One region of the Azonexus hydrophilus genome, then DNA from elsewhere that is predicted to be linked to it. Evidence: predicted binding sites of a transcription regulator. Region 1 holds the regulator's gene; the other holds the start of a gene.
The links. The regulator FNR, encoded in region 1, switches genes on or off when oxygen is low (the NO sensors DNR and NnrR bind a similar motif). The targets are predictions, from matches to a motif close to TTGANCTAGNTCAA.
Positions count from the first base shown of each region.

Region 1 (4,413 bases):
CCTGGCCTTGCGTATCGCCCCGGAGCCCGGCGGCAACCTGGTCGCCCGGCGCCTGGCGCCGATCCGGCGGAAGATCTGCGCCAGCCCGGCCTATCTGTCGCGCTGGGGCGTACCGCAGCTGCCTGCCGATCTGGCCCGGCACAACTGTCTCGACTACACCTATCTGACGACGCAGGGTTTCTGGCACCTGCAGGGGCCGGACGGCGACATTTCGGTGCCGGTGTCAGGTTCGCTGCGCATCAACGACGACGAGGCGCTGTCGCAGGCCGTCCTCGGCGGTCTCGGCCTGGCGCTGTTGCCGACCTTCATCATCGGCAGCGAACTGCAGGCCGGAAGGCTGGTCGAAGTGTTGCCGGGCTATGTGCCAATCGAGCGCTTCATCTACGCCGTGCATCTGCCGAATCGCCATCTGCCGCTGAAGGTGCGCGCCTTCATCGATTTCCTGCAGCAGCGCTTCGGCGAACAGCCTTACTGGGATCAGCCCGGCGAACGCCTGTGGCTGGGCCTGAGTCGATAACGAGGAAATGCCGATGAAACGTCTGTTGATGGTTGCCGGTCTGGTGGCTTGTCTGGGATTGCCGGCGCAGGCCGAGGTGCTGCGCAGCGAACGCGAGGATTTCCGGGTGCGCGTGCTCAGCGAGGGGCTGGTGCATCCTTGGGCGCTGGCTTTTTTGCCCGACGGTCGCATGCTGGTCAGCGAGCGGCCGGGGCGCCTGCGCTTGCTGGCGGCCGACGGTCGACTCGATCCGCGCCCGGTGGCGGGCGTGCCGGCGGTTGCAGCGAGCGGACAGGGCGGTTTGCTCGACGTCGTGCTGCATCCGGACTTTGCCGCCAACGGCTGGATCTACCTGAGCTACGCCGCGGCCGGCGAGGGCGGGGTCGGTACCGAGGTGGTGCGCGGACGCTGGGTGTCCGATGCCGCCGGTCACCGGCTGGAAGACCTGCGGGTGATCTACCGGCAAAGGCCGAAATCGTCCGGTGGGCAGCATTTCGGCTCGCGCCTGGTGTTCGACCGGGACGGCTTCCTGCACATCAGCCAGCGCGATCGCGGCACGATGGCGCGGGCGCAGCAGCTCGACGATCTGGCCGGCAAGCAGGTCCGGCTGCACGACGATGGTCGGGTGCCGGCGGACAATCCCTGGCGGGGAGTGGCCGGTGCGCATCCGGAAATTTTCAGCGTCGGCCATCGCAACATCCAGGGGGCGGCGCTGCACCCGGTCAGCGGCGCTTTGTGGACCCATGAGCACGGCCCCCAGGGTGGCGACGAGATCAATATCGTGCGCAAAGGACGCAACTACGGCTGGCCGGTGATCACCTACGGGGTGAATTACGTGATCGGCACGAAAATCGGCGTCGGCACGCATCGCGAGGGGCTGGAGCAACCCCTGTACCAATGGACGCCGTCGATTGCCCCGTCGGGCATGGCCTTCTATGTCGGCGAGCGTTTTCCTGCGTGGCGCGGCAACCTGTTCGTCGGCGCGCTGAAATACCAGATGCTGGTCCGCCTGGAACTCGACGGCGAGCGGGTGGTGCATGAGGAGCGCCTGCTGAGCGGGCGCGAAGGCCGGATTCGCGATGTCCGTCAGGGGCCGGACGGGCTGATCTATCTGCTCACCGACGCGCCCGACGGCAAGCTGCTGCGTCTTGAACCGACGCGCTGAAACTCAGGCGCGGTGGTTCATCAGGGCCTTGAGACCGTTCACGTTGAGGATGCGGATGTGCTTCTGCTGCACCGCGATGTAGCCTTCTTCCTGGAACTTCGAGAAGGCGCGCGACACGGTTTCCAGCTTGAGGCCGAGGTAGCTGCCGATTTCCTCGCGCGTCATGCGCAGGTAGAACTCGGCGTGCGAGAAGCCACGGGCGGTGAACCGTTGTGACAGGTTGAGCAGGAAGGCGGCCAGGCGCTCTTCGGCGCGCATCGTGCCGAGCAGCATCATCACGCCGTGATCGCGGACGATCTCGCGGCTCATCACCTTGTGGAAGTGGTGCTGCAGGTTGTGGATCTCGCGCGACAGGCTTTCCAGCCGGTTGAACGGGATCGCGCAGATCTCGCTGTCCTCGAGGGCGATGGCGTTGCAGGTATGGTGTTCGGTGCTGATGCCGTCGAGGCCGAGCAGTTCGCCGGCCATCTGGAAGCCGGTCACCTGGTCGCGGCCGTCTTCGAGCAGCACGTCGGTCTTGAAGAAGCCGCTGCGGATCGCGTAGATCGAGTCGAAAGCCTCGCCGGCACGGTACAGGTGATCGCCGCGTTTGATCCGGCGCCGGGTCGAAATGAGGTCGTCGAGACGCTCGAGTTCCTCAAGGCTGAGACCGAAGGGTAGACACAGTTCGCGCAGGTTGCAGTTGGAGCAGGCCGTCTTGATGACGGTCAGCGTAATTTCCTGATTCAACGGGATTGTGCTGGGCATTGGCAACCTGCGTTGGCTTGATCCATGTCAACCGGAACTGCGATCCATCCCCACATAATCAAGCCTAAACTTGGCGCTATGTTAAATGAATTTCGCAACTGAAAACCTCGTCTTCGATCCACAGATCATTCGCCGTTATGACGTAAACGGCCCGCGTTATACGTCGTATCCCACCGCAGACCGCTTTGTCGAAGCATTCGACTCGGAGGCTGCAGCGCTCTGGCTCGGCAAGCGCAACATCGGCGGTATCAGCCGGCCGCTGTCATTATACTTCCACATCCCCTTCTGCAACACCATCTGTTATTACTGTGCCTGTAACAAGATCATCACCAAGGATCATGGGCGCAGTGCCAAGTACCTGAAGTACCTGGGTAAGGAACTGGCCCTGCAGAGCGCTTCGCTCGAAGGCCGCGACGGTGAGCACGAGGTCATCCAGCTGCATTGGGGCGGCGGTACGCCGACCTTCCTGTCGCACGACGAGATGCGCCAGCTGATGGCAGAGACGCGAAAGCACTTCAAGTTGCTCGATGGCGGTGAGTACTCGATCGAAGTCGATCCGCGCAAGGTCGATGCGGCCACCGTGGCCCTGCTCGGCGAACTCGGTTTCAACCGGATGAGCGTCGGCGTCCAGGATTTCGACGAGAAGGTCCAGGTTGCCATCAATCGCGTGCAGAGCGAAGAGGAAACCTTCAACGTGATCAAGGCGGCACGCGCCAGCGGCTTCAAGTCGGTGTCGGTCGACCTGATCTACGGCCTGCCGCACCAGAGCGTGATGGGCTTCAACCGGACCCTGGAGCGGGTGCTGGCGATGGACCCGGATCGTCTGTCGATCTACAACTACGCGCACCTGCCGGGCCTGTTCAAGCCGCAGCGGCGGATTGCCGACGCCGACCTGCCGACGCCGGATGCGCGCCTGCAGATCCTGGCGCTGGCGATCAAGAAACTGACCGACGCCGGTTATGTGTTCATCGGCATGGACCATTTCGCCAAGCCCGACGACGAGCTCGCCGTGGCCCAGCGTCAGGGACGCCTGCATCGCAATTTCCAGGGCTACTCGACCTATGCCGACTGCGACATGCTGTCCTTCGGCATCTCGTCGATCAGCAAGGTCGGGCCGACCTACTACCAGAACGTCAAGACCCTGGACGAATACTACGATCGGCTCGATGCGCCGATGTTGCCGGTGATTCGCGGTATCGAGCTGACCGCCGACGACATCCTGCGCCGTTCCATCATCCAGGCGCTGATGTGTCATTTCGAACTGTCGATCGAGAGCATCGAGAGCGCGCACCTGATCGATTTCCACAAGTATTTCGCTGCCGAGATCGAGGATTTGCGCGAACTGGAGCGCGGTGGCCTGCTCAAGATCGAGCGCGAATGGATTACCGTGCTGCCGCCGGGACGCATGCTGGTGCGCGTCATCGCCATGGCCTTCGACCGTTACCTGCGCGCCGACCGGCAGCGGACGCGTTACTCGAAAGTGATCTGACGGTGCCGGCGGAGGGGTGGGCGGGTTAAACTTCCCGCCTGTTTCCTGTCCAGCCCTGTTTCATGCCCGATACCGGTTTTCTTGCCCTGTTTCTCGTCGGCCTGCTCGGCGGTGCACATTGCGTCGGCATGTGCGGCGGTATCGTCGGCGCCCTGGCCATGGGCGGCGCGTCGCGCTGGTCGATGCACCTGGCCTACAACGGTGGTCGCATCCTTTCCTACGCCGCCGCCGGCGCCCTCGCCGGTGCCCTCGGTGCGGCCAGCCTGGGGCTGGAAGGGCAGGTGCCGGCGCGGCTGATCCTCTACCTGTTTGCCAACCTGATGCTGATCGCCCTGGGCTTTTACCTGCTCGGCGCGACCCGGGCGCTGGCGTTTACCGAGCGCGCCGGCCAGGCGCTATGGCGCCGCATCCAGCCGCTGACCCGGCGCTTCCTGCCGGCCACCACCGTCCGTCAGGCCTTTCCGCTCGGCTTGCTGTGGGGCTGGCTGCCTTGCGGGCTGGTATACAGCGCGCTCG
Region 1 is NZ_CP151406.1:2,816,105-2,820,517, reverse strand. It holds gene AADV58_RS13575 (LysR family transcriptional regulator) at 1-517, shown strand, start outside; gene AADV58_RS13570 (PQQ-dependent sugar dehydrogenase) at 531-1,661, shown strand; gene fnr (fumarate/nitrate reduction transcriptional regulator Fnr) at 1,665-2,408, opposite strand; gene hemN (oxygen-independent coproporphyrinogen III oxidase) at 2,494-3,897, shown strand; gene AADV58_RS13555 (sulfite exporter TauE/SafE family protein) at 3,960-4,413, shown strand, end outside.

Region 2 (4,413 bases), 270 kb from region 1:
AGGGGATTGTGCTTTTGCACCACGGTCTTGCGGAAGGGGTGCGGTGCGTCGCGGAAGATGCCGATCAGGTAGTAATTGACCATCGCCAGCACGTTCTTCAGTGACGGAAGATACTGCTTCCATTCGCCGGTGGTGAATTGCCAGAAGATGGTGAAGGCCCACAAGGTCAGCAGGCTCCAGGCGGCCAGGGTGTGGAAATGCACGGCCTGCTCGAAGCCGAGCAGCGCGTAGCTGCCGTGGACTTCGAAACCGGTGATCATCATGGTGATGATGAGCAGGGCTTGCGACCAATGCCAGAAGCGCTCATAGCGCTTGTAGATGTAGATGCGTTCGGCGCTCATTGTTCATTCTCCTTGCGACGACGGGTGATGATGCGGACCAGGCCGTGGATCAGGCCACCGCCGATGGCGCCGACGATGGCCAGACCACCGAGCAGGTCGACCCAGGGGTTGCGGTCACGACCGGGCAGGTAGATGTCGGTGATCGCCGCCAGCCGGCCGGTTTCGCCACGGGTATGGCATTCGGCGCAGGGCACGGCTTTTTCCTTGGGCGCGACCATGTGGGTGGTGAACCAGTTCATCCGCGTTTCGATGAAATCGAACTTGCCGCTGTAGGGCAGCCCGGCGGTTTCCATGCCCGACTGGATCGCCTTGGCGTAGTCGTAGTTTTTCCAGAACGCCGTATCGTCGTCGCCGTACACGTGGTTGACCACCAGCGTGTTGTTGACCGGGTCGTAGGCCTGCTTGCCGCGCATGACCTTGAACGGCCAGATACGGGCGTTTTCGTCGCTGGCCGAACCCTGGATGCGGTTCAGTTCGAGGACGCCGTCGGCGTCGATGTACTTGTCCAGCTTGTCGACAATGGAAACCTGTTCGACGGTGCCGTTGTACCACTTGTACTCGGGCCGGACATTCTCGCCATATTCGAAGTCTCCCTTGGCGGCCGAGTACTTCAGGTGACCGTGATCGTCCTTGATGAACAGCGGCTTGCCGTCAGCCCCCATCTTGCCGGCCGTGGACCAGTCCCAGAGCATCTTGGTGGCGACGCCGCCACGGGCGAATTCCGGGATGTGGCAGGTCTGGCAGGCGACCTTGTTGGCGTGGTTGTTGATCTTGGCCTGCTTGTGCGGTGCCTGGCTGTGACAGGATTCGCAGGTGGCACGGTTGTGATCGTCCTTGGGCAGGTCGAAGCCGTGCTGGTCCTTGGGGTTGACTGCGTAACGGCTGCCCGATGGCTGGTGCGCGTTGAAGGTGTGGCAGTCGGAACAGACCATGTTGGCGCCGTCCTTGGCCATATGCACGTCGAGTTCGCGCGACGGATTCTTCAACGAGGTGTCGAGGTCGCCGTGCTTGACTGCATCACCGCCGCCGCCATTGAAATGGCAGTTGCCGCAGTTGCTGCGACCGGGCTTGCCGACATGTTGCGCGATCTTGGTCAGGTCGGGAGCCTTGAACTGTTTCTTGCCCGGCGGCCCTTCCATCGGCTCGAATTCACGGTCTTCGTACAGCGGGTGGCCAGCATCGGTGCTGAATTTGCGATAGCCGCCGGTGGTGTCGTGGCAGGCCAGGCAGTCGACATTTTCCTGTTGCGTGAAGTCGTAATTCTTGTCGGTCCAGCCGTAGCCGGCATGGCAACTGGTGCACCGTGCTTCGTTGGAAAGCGGCGAGCCACAGAAATTGTTGGCCGCCCATTTCTTGCCGAGCGTCTTGCCGGTGGTCTTGCTGGTGGCTTCCCAGGTCCAGTGAATGCTCTTCATGACCTGATGAGAGGCCAGATTATGGCAACTGAGGCAGGCCTTGGTGACTTCCGGGCCGGTCTTGAACGGGCCTTTGAGGGCTTCGAGCTGGCTGTGGTCGGTGGTCGATCCGGATGGTGCTTTGGCGGCAGCGGCCTGGGCTGGCGATACGGGGATGTCGGCGGCTTGCGCAAAGCTTGCGCAAAGCGACAGCAAGATACCCGCGATCAAGGACACATGAGGCTTCATGTGGTCTCCAAGTTTCTGATTTTCGCGAGAGTCCGACCTCCCCAAGTCGGAACTTCCCGCCATCGCAGGCTTACAAGGGCGCGATTATAAGAAGATTCTGATGTTGCGCAAGTGATCAGGATCAAATTCTTGCGTAATTGTTGCAAGACGCGCCGACGAACCGGGGCGCGCCAACGTGCTAGAATCCCGCCCGTGCCAATTCCATCCGAGGGTAGAACAATGGGTGTTGTCGATACCGGCTATGTGTCTGATCACACGCGCTGGATGAACGAAATGCTGGAAAAGAATCCGCAGTGGGTCGAAGACCAGAAGGCCGGTCGGGCGCTGTGGTGGGACAAGAAGCAGGAAACCGAGTCGACCGCGCGCAATGCCGAGTCGAAGGTCGCGCAGAAGCCTTATCCCTACGACGTCAATTTCTTCGGCGAATAAACCCGCCGGGTTTTTGCCCGAGCCGAGAGTCCAGATCAGGACTCATGACAAGGAATCCTTCGGGGTTCCTTTTGTTTTTTCAGCGTTTTCCTTCATGAAGCCGGGCAATGGCGTCGTTGCCGTTGCCTCCTGTTTATCGTGGCTTTGGGCGAATTGCCGGATGCGCTCGATGCGTTCCTCATGGCCGGGATGGGTGCTGAAGATGGCCAGCGGTTCGCCGCTGGTCTGCTGGCGGGCGATGTGCTCGAAGAAGGCGGCCGCGTCGCCGACGTGGCCGTAGGTGCGCAGCATGGCCTGCAATGCGTCGGCGTCGGCCTGTTCTTCCTGGCTGCGGCTGAACGACAGGATGGGCAGCATGCCGACGCCGGTCAGCCATTGCTGCATGGCGCCGTCGCCGATGCCAGCCAGGCTGGAGAGCGCGAAGATCACGGCAAAACCCCGGCCCATGGCGACGATTGGGTGGCGGTGGCGGATATGGGCGATTTCGTGGGCCATGACCATGGCCAGCGCATTCTCGCTGGGCAGGGTGTCGATCAGCCCCTGGAAAACGACGATGTGGCCGCCCAGCGTGGCCAGGGCATTGACCGTGTTCGACGCCGAGTAATGCACGGTCAGCGTCATTTCCGGCGGCAGGTCCATGGCCGCGCCCAGGCGGTCGGCCAGTTGCTGGAGGTATTGCTGGCGCTCGCGGTGCACCGGCTGCGCCGGGGTTTCCGGTAGCCAGCGGCCTAGGCTGCCGGCCAGGGCGCGCTCTTGCTCAAACGGAACGTGGCGGGCCAGTTGCCCGGCGAGCAGTGACAGGGCCAGTACGGCCACCAGGATCAGCGCGCTGATGCCGCCGACCAGCAGCGCGAAATCCTTGAGCGGATGCGTCGTGCTGACGTTGATGCCTTCCGGAATCTGCGGGTTTTCGTACTCGGCCATGACTCAGCGGCGCTGGCGGACGGCAGTGCTGTAGGCGACGACTTCAACGGCGCCGACAGCGTTTTGCGCCCCCTTGTAGATCGATGCGGTTTCCAGGCGCAGGTTCCAGACGGCAGTGGCACCTTTGCGCCGGGCGGCGTCCTTCATGCGCAGGATGGCTTCGCGGCGGGCGCGTTCGAGCAGCGATTCGTAGGAACTGACGCGGCCGCCGACGAGGTTGCGTAGGCCGGCGACGAAGCGCTTGAAGAAGTCGACCGAGATGACGACATTGCCGCTGACCAGGATGCCTTCGAGCTGGTCCTCGTCGGGGATGCGGCGTTCGGAGAAGACCAGGATGTCGCGCAGGGTCTGCTCGCGTTCGATGATGGATTTGAAATGCCGCTTTTCGGCGCGCTGTCCGAAGACATAGCCGAGCAGCAACAAGACCAGGAATAGGATCAGATCGTACATGGCGTCATTCCACGACGACAGCGGTGCCGTAGGCGAACAGTTCGGCAGCGCCGGCGGCAACCGACGAGGTCGAGAAACGGACATTGACCACGGCGTTGGCGCCGATGGCCCGGGCCTGCTCGATCATCCGCTCGGTGGCTTCCTCGCGCGATTCGGTGAGCAGTTCGGTATAGCCCTTGAGTTCGCCGCCGAAGATGTTTTTCAGGCCTGCCATGATGTCGCGGCCGGCGTGTTTGGAACGGACGGTGTTGCCGCTGACCAGCCCGAGATGCTTGACGATCTGCTTGCCGGGGACGGTTTCGATATTGGTGACGATCATTGCGGTATTTCCTGAACGGTTGATTGGGCCGGCTTTTCCGGGTGGGTGTACCATAGCGCTTTTGTTGCATTGCGGGAATACGGATGTCATTGCCCTACGAGTTGCTGATCGGCTTGCGCTACACGCGTGCCAAGCGGCGCAACCATTTCATCTCCTTCATTTCGCTGATCTCGATGGCCGGCATCGGCCTCGGTGTTGCCGCACTGATCGTGGTGCTGTCGGTCATGAACGGTTTCCAGAAGGAATTGCGCACGCGCATCCTCGGCGTCGCCTCGCATATCCAGATCACCGCGATCGACGGCGCGCT
Region 2 is NZ_CP151406.1:2,548,839-2,553,251, reverse strand. It holds gene AADV58_RS12275 (cytochrome b/b6 domain-containing protein) at 1-341, opposite strand, end outside; gene AADV58_RS12270 (tetrathionate reductase family octaheme c-type cytochrome) at 338-1,984, opposite strand; gene AADV58_RS12265 (DUF3460 family protein) at 2,204-2,413, shown strand; gene AADV58_RS12260 (M48 family metallopeptidase) at 2,456-3,337, opposite strand; gene AADV58_RS12255 (YbjQ family protein) at 3,341-3,787, opposite strand; gene AADV58_RS12250 (YbjQ family protein) at 3,792-4,106, opposite strand; gene AADV58_RS12245 (lipoprotein-releasing ABC transporter permease subunit) at 4,196-4,413, shown strand, end outside.
Region 2: a site for FNR is predicted at 2,096-2,109, ahead of AADV58_RS12270 (tetrathionate reductase family octaheme c-type cytochrome). Genes of this name have one in related genera too.